3 regions of the Ferrimonas pelagia genome follow, and region 3 is predicted to be linked to each of the others. Evidence: predicted binding sites of a transcription regulator. Region 3 holds the regulator's gene; each other region holds the start of a gene.
The links. The regulator sigma-54, encoded in region 3, starts transcription at its own class of promoters, with help from an activator protein. The targets are predictions, from matches to a motif close to GTTGGCACGNNNNTNGNNT.
Positions count from the first base shown of each region.

Region 1 (3,486 bases), on a different contig from region 3:
GGAGGCGAAGTATGGTGCGTAAGGCGATGGCGGAGTGTGTCGGTACGTTTTGGCTGGTGTTGGGAGGCTGTGGCAGTGCGGTGCTGGCGGCGGGGTTTCCTGAGGTGGGGATCGGTCTGCTTGGGGTGTCGCTGGCCTTTGGTTTGACGGTGGTGACCATGGCGTATGCCATCGGCCATATCTCGGGGTGCCATTTGAATCCTGCGGTGTCAGTGGGGCTTTGGCTTGGCGGCCGGTTTCCGTTTTCGAATCTGTTGCCTTATGTCGCTGCTCAGGTGGTTGGCGGTATATTGGCGGGTGGGGTGCTGTATGTGATCGCCTCCGGTCAGGCGGGTTTTGAGCTGAGCGCGGGGTTTGCCTCGAATGGCTATGGTACGCATTCTCCGGGTGGGTATTCGTTGGCGGCGGCGCTGGTGTGCGAGGTGGTGATGACGGCGCTGTTTCTGGTGGTGATCATGGGGGCGACGGATGAGCGGGCGCCGGCGGGCTTTGCGCCTTTGGCCATTGGCTTGTGTTTAACCTTGATCCACCTTATCTCCATTCCAGTGACCAATACCTCGGTCAATCCGGCGCGGAGCACGGGGGTGGCAGTTTATGTCGGGGATTGGGCGCTGTCGCAGCTGTGGCTGTTTTGGTTGGCGCCGATCGCCGGTGCGATGATCGGCGCTTTGTTGTATCGAATGATCAGCCCGGCGCCGGCTGCGTCGAACGGTTGAGTCGATTGTCCGGTCTGTGAGCCGGGACAACGGCGCTTTGGCCTCGGTCAACGAGGTCGTTATCGCGAACGGTGATCTCGCTCGTTCTGGGCTTGATCACCGTTCGCCGCATTGCTGGGCACTCACTTCTGGCGGCGCGCTGGGATCAACGGCTGGCGCGCTCGACCCAATCGCCGATCTGGACACCGGTCATGGCGCCATCCCCTTGAATGCGTGCACGGGCGGACTCGGGGCGGACTTGTTCGAGGATGAGGGTGACGCGGCTCGCTTCGCCCCAGTGTTGTCCGCTGAGCTCACGCTGCTGCACCAGCTGCAGTCGGTCGCCGGGGCGGACGCCGTTACGTAGGCCTAGATCGAGGATGGCGGTGTCGTGCTCGAGCCGGGTGATCCGCCCTTGCAGCGGTTGGCAGGTGAGCAGTCCGTCGAGATCGGCGATGATATCCATGCCGAGGCGACGCAGTTCGGCGCCAAAATCCGAGGCCCAGAAGCGCTCTGTGGCGGTATCGGCCATCTCTTGACGTTTGTATTCCCAGGCAGCTGCGCTGCGGTAGCGCTGCTGCCAGACTCGCTCGCCACTGAAGGCGTCGTACAGTCGCGCTTCGATGGCGATGGTGCGTGTGGCATCGCGTTCTATGTAGCCAAACAGTTTGTCGGGACGATCGACGCTGAGATCGTCGATGATCAGGTTCAAGATATATTGACTGCCCTCTTGCTCACCCAGGCTCATGATCCAGTCGGGTTGGGGCGAGAGCAGATCGAGGCGCAGATCGTCTCGGGCGCTGGCGAAGGCGTTGCGGGATTCGCCGCTGATGGCGTTGGCGAGCAGGCGGACGAAGGCGCCGTCCAGCTCGTAGAGGCCACCGGGCACCAATTGTTCCCGATAGCGCACCTGAGCGCGGGGCAGGGTGATGGCGGCGCGGCCGACCAGCCCCTGGCATTGATTGTCGCTGGCCGATTCGAGCTCAACCAGCAGCTCAACGGAGTAGATATCCCCTTTGCGATGCTCGGAGAGCAACTCCATGGAGCGCACTTGGCTGCGGCTTTGCCAGCTCACTTGCTCCTGCTCCAGCACGCCGTTTTGGCTGCTCTGGTTAAAGTCGACCATGCCGCCTTGGCTGAAGATCGCCTGGCTGAGTGCGCGATCGATGGCGCGGCGCCGTGCGTCGTCTTCGTCGTTGTTGATCACTGGGGCTTGTCCGGTGATCTCAAAGGGCAGGGCCAATACGCTGGGGCTGATCAGCAGGGCTAGGAGTAAGGCTAAGGTCGATCTCATGAGGTTGGGTAGCTTCCGCGTCGCAAGGGTCTGTTTTCTTGGGTATGGCGATTATAAGCAAGTGGTGTGCCTAAAGGTTATGGTTTTTGCGCCGATAGCCAAGGACAATAAGGCAAATTGTGTGCGGAAGGAGCAAACATGCGTTGGGTCGCAGTCTTGCTGGCGGGTTTATTGACCGCCTGTGCCCCATTTGGGGGCGAGCAACAATATTCAGGCTTTGACGATGGCGGCAAGCCTTTGCCGCCTCAAGGGGCGATCAATGCGCTGGCGGACCGCATCGCGGTCGACTTGATGCGTCATCACAGCGATAGGGACGGTGAGCCGGTGTTGGCGATCACCACGCCGGTGATGCTGGATGAGTATGAGCGCAGCAGTGCGTTCTCGCTGCAACTGGGCGAGGCGATGGTCGCGGCGCTGCACCAGCAGGGGATGCAGGTGGTGGATCTCAATGGCTCGGATCGGGTGCGTATCGGCGAGCGCGGAAATTTGTTGCTGAGCCGGGATGTCACTCAGTTGTCCAGCGAGATGTCGGTGGATCAGGTCTTGGTGGCGACCGTTGCGCGCAGTCGCGATGGGGTGCAGATCCACAGTCGGATCTTGTCCGTGGCCAACAATCGGGTGTTGTCAGCCAGTCAGGGCCAGGTGCCGTGGCAGCAGTTGCCGGCGTTTTTCCGTCCGGCGGGGTTGGTGAGTATGGAGCAGGGGCGGTTGTATCGTCATGCCGATGGTGGGCGAGGCACGGTGATTGAATGGGAGCGCGCGCAATGAAACTGTGGTTGAGTCTGGTTTTGAGTGTGCTACTGGTCGGTTGCGCGATGGATCGCCATGTGGAATATGAGCCGATCCAGCCCGACAGCTTTCCGGTGCTGACGGCCACGGGGATCGCCCCACTCTCTGCTCAGCTCGGTAACAATGATGAGGAGAAGATGCGCCGCGCGATGCGGGCGGCCAAGCTGGATGCTTACCGAGAGTTGGCGGAGCAGGTTTATGGCCAGCGGATCCAGAGCAGCAGCGTGGTGGATGAACTGGTGCTGGCGGACGACAACTTTCGTGCTCAGGTTGATGGCGTGATCCGCGGCGCGCGGGTGATCCGCAGTTATCCGGTGGGCGACAGCTATATTACCGAGATGGAGTTGGACTTTCGCACCGTGTGGGAGCTGTATCAGCAGCGGCCGCGACAGCGGATCCGTAAGGTGACCTATTACTAAGCGCATTGCTTGATCCAGAGCGGCCTCCGATGAGGCCGCTTTTTTGTTCTCGGCGTTTACTGAGGCTGAGCGCAAGCGTGGGGTTTTGTACGGAGCGTGATATGGGTCACGCGTGCTTTGTCGGGCTGGTCATTGACGCTTCGCAAAGCTGTGTAAATTCACTGGGAATAACAACGGGTAACGGCAGGATCCTTGTTGTAATTAAACAACATAACGAGCGTTTGTATCCGGCTGCGATTATTTGAGTTTGACCTCATATAAATCCAGTTTGTCTCGGCCTGGATCAAAC
Region 1 is NZ_BAABJZ010000083.1:38,098-41,583, reverse strand. It holds gene aqpZ (aquaporin Z) at 12-716, shown strand; gene ABEA08_RS12860 (flagellar assembly protein T N-terminal domain-containing protein) at 862-1,989, opposite strand; gene ABEA08_RS12855 (FlgO family outer membrane protein) at 2,128-2,757, shown strand; gene ABEA08_RS12850 (LPP20 family lipoprotein) at 2,754-3,197, shown strand.
Region 1: the regulator sigma-54 is predicted to act here: its motif matches at 2,045-2,063, upstream of ABEA08_RS12860 (flagellar assembly protein T N-terminal domain-containing protein).

Region 2 (3,486 bases), on a different contig from region 3:
GATCAGTGGCATCAGGTGCTTCGAGCCAAACGCCTGGGTGATCCCCACGCGCAACACGCCGCGGATCTCACGCTGCAAGCTCTGCACGCTGGCCACCGCCTGATCCAGATCCTTCAATAAGCCCTCTCCGTGGCTATACAACAGCTCACCACTCTCGGTCAGACTCAGACTGCGGGTGGTACGCTGAACTAACTGCACCCCCAAACGCTGCTCAAGCTGACTGATCTGGCTGCTTACCTTCGACTTTGAGATCCCCAATTTTCGCGCGGCTGCCGAAAAGCCCTGCGCCCTTACCACATGAGTAAAGATCACAATTGGTTCTAATAATTCACGCATCTACATTTCCCCTTTGACCCGGGCGATATTGAACCCGTTCGCGAGGCAAAAGAAAAGCGGCGATGATCAACATCGCCGCTAAACATCCGCTTATTGCTCGATTTATATCAATTTAGCGCAACCAAGCCAGATCTGGATCACCATGAACGATCACATCGAACGCATTGAGCTGAGGGATCAACCGCTGCACATCCGCTTCCAACTCCCCAAGCGCTTTCCATTCATCGCACATTCGCTCGGCTTTCGCTTCGATCTGACTGGCCTGCGCTTCCACCTTCGCTTCCAAGCGTTGGCCCATCTGCTCCATCGACTGGCCAAAGGACTCCATCCTCTGCTCAAAGCTGCCCTCACCGCCCGCCATCGCCTGGCCGATGATCACCAGCATATTGCCCATCGAAGCGGTGATCGCCTGCTCTACCTCTTTGGATACGGCATCATCGATCTTATCGCCAACGTTATCGATGGAATCCGAGTTCAATCGATAGCCGCCACGCTCGGTCACCATCGATGATTGAATGTGCTGCTGCACCGAGCTCATCAGCTGGCCCATGCTCTCGTTTTCAATACCCAGACCCGCCAGCTCACCGAACACCTCATCCAAGGCTGTCCCAGCCAAGCCCAGGGCTTCATCAACCACGCCCACCAACTGCTCGGCATTATTGAGCAGCTGCAATTGATACGACTGCAGCGCCAATCGCTGCTCACGGTCAAGGCGCACCTCCTCCCCCTCAACCCAAAGCCGATCGTCCTCGAAGCGATACAGGGTTTTGTCGTTATCGCTGATCAACAAACGAGCGTGATCCACCTCGATGCCATGATTAATGGTCAGATCGCAGCGATCGACACTCAGACCCCACTCCTGGGCCGATACCGTCGAGGCCAGAAGTAATATCGAAGCAAATACCGTACGTAACATGAAGCGCATCCTTGTAAGTCGAGATCAAACTGATGTCATTAAAGCCAATTTCATGCCAGATCTATAAGCACCTGTTTTATATTCAATAGATACAAAAAAGGCTTGGTGGATTAGGGGATCTCACCAAGCCTTGGTCTGAATGACTAAAAGATAGAGCGGCCAAGTCGTTTGGCTAACTGCTCCAGCATCGCCACCCCCGCCACCGAGTTGCCACTGCCGTCCAGCTCAGGCGACCAGACACAGATGCTCATCTCACCGGGCACGACCGCGATAATGCCGCCACCGACCCCGCTCTTACCCGGCATGCCAACCCGATAGGCGAACTCACCGGAGCCATCATACAATCCCGACGTTGCCAGCAAGGCATTAACCTGTCGGTTCTGTTTTTCTGACAGCATGTTGTTTTGATCCAACCGGCCGCCTTTATTACACAGAAAGAACAGAGCACGGGCCAGATCGGCACAGCTCATCCGGATGGCGCAGGTGCTGAAATAGGTTTTCAGTACCTCATCCACGTCATTGTCAAAATTGCCAAATGACTTCATCAAATACGCAATGGCCGCATTGCGAGCACTGTGCTGATACTCCGACGCCGCCACTAACTTATCGGAAATAATATGGGGGTTACCCGCCAACTCACGCACCAGTTCAAGTAGCGTATGTCGTGGTGCACTCAAGCGACTTTGCAGCATGTCGCTGATCACCAAAGCGCCAGCGTTGATAAACGGGTTACGCGGCATCCCCTTCTCAAACTCGAGCTGCACCAGGGAATTAAACGGATTACCTGAGGGCTCTTTGCCGACCCGACTCCACAACTCCTTCTCGTCGTACAGGCCCATGGCCTGAACCAAGGCAAACACCTTGGAGATACTCTGGATCGAGAAAGGCTCCTCGTAATCACCGGCGCCCACCACTCCAGCGGCAGCGGTACAGACAGCGATGCCCAGCTTTTGGCTGGGCACCTTTGCAAGCTCGGGAATGTAATCCGCGACCTTTCCGCCCCCCAGAAGCGGCGCCGCATCAGCAATCACCTCTTCCAGCAAACGTTGGCTAAGCATCAGCCCCACCAAATATCGTACAGCTCTGTCACCTTAACGTCGGTGACGGGCTGCGTGGCAAAGAACGCCTCTACCGCCGCACGGTGATCATCATTGCACTTGCCGATGTTCTGGGTGCAGATCAGCCCTTCCCAGGCTTTGTGACCGCTGCCGGAGAAACCCAACTTGGCCGGCTCCACCACCTCATTGATGAACTGATCAACGATGGCATCGATCTGCGGCTCAGACACCTCAGGTTTGAAGGTCCAGAACAGGTCAAACCCCAGCTCCTGAAACGCGCCAGTGCGCAGTTTTTTGTGGATACGGGTATTACGCTTTGCGTTGGTCTTGATAGCCATCAGGACTCCTAATGTATTACTAAAATCAGCTTTCGCGTTTATAGATCAGGTCCCACACGCCGTGACCTAGGCGTTGGCCGCGAGCCTCGAACTTGGTCAGCGGACGGAAGTCCGGACGCGGCACGAAATCGCCTTCGGTAGCGGTGTTAACAAAGCCCTCGGCTTCCTTCATCTCAAGCACCATATGCTCGGAGTAAGGTTCCCAATCCGTTGCCATATGGAACAGACCACCCATCTTCAATTTACGGCGGATCTCAACCACAAAAGACTCTTTCACAATGCGACGCTTATTGTGACGCTTCTTGTGCCAAGGGTCAGGGAAGTACAGCTGTACCCGATCCAGAGACTCATCAGCGATGCAATCCGCCAGCACTTCAATGGCGTCATGCTCGTACACACGCACATTGGTCACACCCAGTTCTTCAGCATAGGCCAGACAGGCGCCAACACCCGGACCGTGCACTTCGATACCAACGAAGTTCTTCTCCGGCTCGGCTTTGGCCATCTCGACAAAGGACTTGCCCATGCCAAAACCGATCTCCAGTACCACAGGGGCTTCACGCCCGAACGCCTCGGCCAGATCAACCGGGCCGTTCTTATGCTCCAGGCCCATGGTTGGCCAAAACAGCTCCATTGCGCGCTCCTGACCTTTGGTCATCCGGCCTTCACGCTTTACAAAAGAGCGGATCTTGCGGTGACGCAAGTCCTCTTCCGGGACAACCGGCTTTTGCTCATCAGTCATCAGATATTCTCGCTTCGCTCTTCAAGCTCATTGCGGTGAACGCTACACTGGCGCCCACAAAAACGCGTGATTGTATTTTAGGTTGCCCACCGATGG
Region 2 is NZ_BAABJZ010000006.1:300,382-303,867, reverse strand. It holds gene ABEA08_RS03235 (LysR family transcriptional regulator) at 1-336, opposite strand, end outside; gene ABEA08_RS03230 (DUF2884 family protein) at 449-1,252, opposite strand; gene glsB (glutaminase B) at 1,396-2,310, opposite strand; gene ABEA08_RS03220 (YggL family protein) at 2,310-2,648, opposite strand; gene trmB (tRNA (guanosine(46)-N7)-methyltransferase TrmB) at 2,674-3,390, opposite strand; gene mutY (A/G-specific adenine glycosylase) at 3,483-3,486, shown strand, end outside.
Region 2: the regulator sigma-54 is predicted to act here: its motif matches at 1,294-1,312, upstream of ABEA08_RS03230 (DUF2884 family protein).

Region 3 (3,486 bases):
ACTTGTCGGTCTAGCTTGTCCACGAGACCGTCGATGGCGGCGTACATGTTCTCATGTTCATGGGTGGCAAACACCTCCCCCCCATTCAGATGCAGCTTCGCTTCGGCGATCTGCTGCAATTTTTGTACATTGAGGATCACATGTACATTGTTAATGTGGTCGAAATGGCGTTCCAATCGCTCAAATTTTTCATGCACATAGTCTCTTAAGGCTTCGGTAACGTCGACGTGGTGCCCGGTAAGATTGATCTGCATAAGGTGACCTCCATTGCGCGTTAAAGGGTTTTGCGCTGGTTCGAGGGGGGGATGGAGAGGGCTTCCCGGTATTTGGCGATGGTACGCCGTGCAACCTGAATGCCCTGCTCCGCGAGAAGCTGTGCCATCTTACTGTCGCTGAGCGGCTTCTTGGGGCTCTCAGCGGCCACCAGTTTTTTGATCAGCGCGCGGATCGCGGTCGAGGAGCACTCGCCGCCGCCGTCGGTACTGACGTGACTGGAGAAAAAATACTTTAGCTCAAAGATCCCACGTGGGGTATGCATGTACTTCTGGGTGGTGACGCGGGAGATGGTGGACTCGTGCATGTCTACCGCTTCGGCGACGTCGTTGAGTACCATAGGTTTCATGGCCTCATCGCCGTATTCGAGGAAGCCTTGTTGATACTGAACGATGCAATTGGCCACTTTCATTAAGGTGTCGTTTCGGCTCTCTAGGCTCTTAATAAACCATTTTGCGTCCTGCAGATGGCCGCGCACAAACTGGCTATCGCCATTGTTGCGCGCCCCGCGACTGAGGGCGGCGTATTGCTCATTGATGCGCAGCTTTGGCATCGCATCGGGATTGAGCTCCACGACCCAGCGCCCCTGTTTCTTGCTGACCGAGACGTCTGGTATCACATATTGGCTCTCGCTGGCGGCGATGCTGCTGCCGGGGCGGGGAGTGAGTGATTGGATTAAGGCCATGGCATCTCGTAACTCATCTTCTTTGAGTCTAGTGCGCCGCAGCAAGGTACGAAAGTCGCGGTTGGCCAATAGATCCATATGTTGCTGTAACAGGATAATGGCTTCTGCCTTCCATGGGGTCTCTGCGGGTAACTGGGCCAGCTGGATCTGCAGGCATTCGGCCAGATCGCGGGAGGCGCAGCCAACGGGATCAAACTGTTGTACCCGCTTGAGGACGGCGATCACTTCGTCCAGCTCGATCTCGTCGGCGCCCTGGGCTTCCAGGATCTCCTCGGCACTGACGGTGAGGTACCCGTGCTCGTCGATGGCATCGATGATGGTGGTGGCGATGGCCCGATCGGTGTCGGTCATCGGCGTCAATTCCATCTGCCAGATCAGGTGGCTTTGCAGATCCATGCTGGTTTCGCCTTGATACTGGCTGTCGTCGTCCCGTATCGCGCTGGCCATTGGGGCAGGGGCGGCGCTATAGACGTCGTCCCAGGTGCTGTCGAGTGGCAGATCGTCGGACATATCGGTTTGAGACAGGGCCTCGGGTGTCTCGATGGCGGCTTGCTCGGTGGGTTCAAAGCCCTCGTCCGAGCTCGTCTCGCTGCTTGTGTTGTTGTCGCTGGCCGTGCCATCGGTGTTGTTGTCGTTGTTCTCAGTCTGTTGTTCAAACTCGTCGCTGCTTTCCAGCAAAGGATTGGATTCCAGCGCCTCTTGGATCTCCTGCTGGAGATCTAAGGTGGACAATTGCAGCAGGCGGATCGCCTGTTGCAGTTGCGGCGTCATGGTTAACTGCTGACCCAGCTTTAGTTGCAGGGAGGTCTTCATTGGTACCCGATCCTTGTTGTGTGTCTCTGGCGTCCCTGTATTGGGGCGGTAGGGAGCAACACTAGAGTTTGAACTGATCGCCCAGATAGACGGAGCGAACCAGTTTGTCGTTGAGCACTTCTTCTGGTGCGCCCTGCGCGATCATTTCACCGTGGCTGACGATGTAGGCGTATTCGCACACATCCAGAGTTTCGCGCACATTATGGTCGGTGATCAAGACGCCTAGACCGCGCAACTTGAGGTGTTGGATGATCTTCTTAATGTCGATCACGGAGATCGGATCGACCCCAGCAAACGGCTCGTCCAGCAGAATGAATTGGGGATCGGCGGCCAGTGCCCGTGCGATCTCGACTCGGCGCCGTTCACCGCCGGACAGCGCCATGCCCAGGCTTTCACGGATATGGGTAATGTTGAACTCTTCCAGTAGCTGCTCGAGTTTTTCCAGCCGCTGGGTTTTGTTGAGATCCTTACGGGTCTGCAACACCGCCATCAGGTTATCGAACACGGTCAGCTTGCGGAAGATGGACGATTCCTGTGGCAGGTAGCCGATCCCTTTGCGGGCGCGGGAATGCATCGGCAGCAGGGTGATCTCTTCGTCATCAATGCTGATCCGGCCTTTGTCGTTTTGCACCAGGCCGACCACCATGTAGAAGGTGGTGGTCTTGCCGGCGCCATTGGGGCCGAGCAGGCCCACGATCTGACCGGTCTTGACCTCCAAACCAACGCTCTTGACGACCTGGCGTCCGCTGTAGGTCTTGGCCAGTTGTTCGGCTTTGAGAATGCTTACCTTACTCATGGTTGTGGCTCTGTTTGCTGTTGCTCTTGTTCGTCGTTATTACGCTCGGTCGGCATAAAAATGGTGGTGATCTGCTCGTCGGCGCTGCCTTGCGCGGTTAGGCGTTGCAGGCGGGCGTTATAGCTGATGGTTTCGCCGCGCACCAAGCTGCCTTCCTGGCTCAACTCGGCGTCGCCGGTCATGATCAGATCCTGAGTATTGATGTCATAGCGGATCTCGTTGGCCTGCGCCTTGGCAAGCAAGCCGTTGTCCATCATCTGCTGATAGGTGGCGGGGTTGCCGGTGGCGATCATCACCTGATGACTTTTGTCTTCACTGGATTCTAGGGTGAGGCGATCGGCTAGGATCTTAAGGCTGCCCTGGGTGATCTGCACATTGTCGATGTATTCCAGCGTGCGGTTAGTGAAATCGCCACTGGAGCGATCGGCGGAGACGGTCACCGGCTGAGTGAAGTCGGCTTCGGTGGCTTGCAGGCCGGGCGTCAGCAGCAACAGGCCCCAAACCAGAAGTTTTTTACATGTCATGTGGTTACTTACCTTATTGGTCATCGCGCGGGTGGGTGCGTTCGGGCGTTGGGCGCCGTTATTGCACTTGATAGGTCGCGTTGACATCGTGTTGTAATTCAATCTTGTTGTGGTTGAGATCGGCCCAGAGCCCAGTGGCATTAAGGGTAAAGAGCTCGCCTTCGGCCCGGATTGGCGCGTCCGAGGTCATCACCATGGTTTCCAGATCCAGGGTGAGATGATCGGTATGTATGGTGCGCAGCGGCTCCTCCGGCTCGATGGCGGTGATCACCACCTGTTGCTGCAGCAGCAGGTAGCGGTTTTGCTGCAGGCGGCCGCTGGTGGCCTGGACTTTCCAGACGCCGGGCTGATCCTCGGGATAGATCAGGTAGATCGGTTGATCGAACTCGGTCAGC
Region 3 is NZ_BAABJZ010000105.1:17,806-21,291, reverse strand. It holds gene hpf (ribosome hibernation promoting factor) at 1-254, opposite strand, end outside; gene ABEA08_RS20240 (RNA polymerase factor sigma-54) at 275-1,771, opposite strand; gene lptB (LPS export ABC transporter ATP-binding protein) at 1,833-2,567, opposite strand; gene lptA (lipopolysaccharide transport periplasmic protein LptA) at 2,564-3,091, opposite strand; gene lptC (LPS export ABC transporter periplasmic protein LptC) at 3,150-3,486, opposite strand, start outside.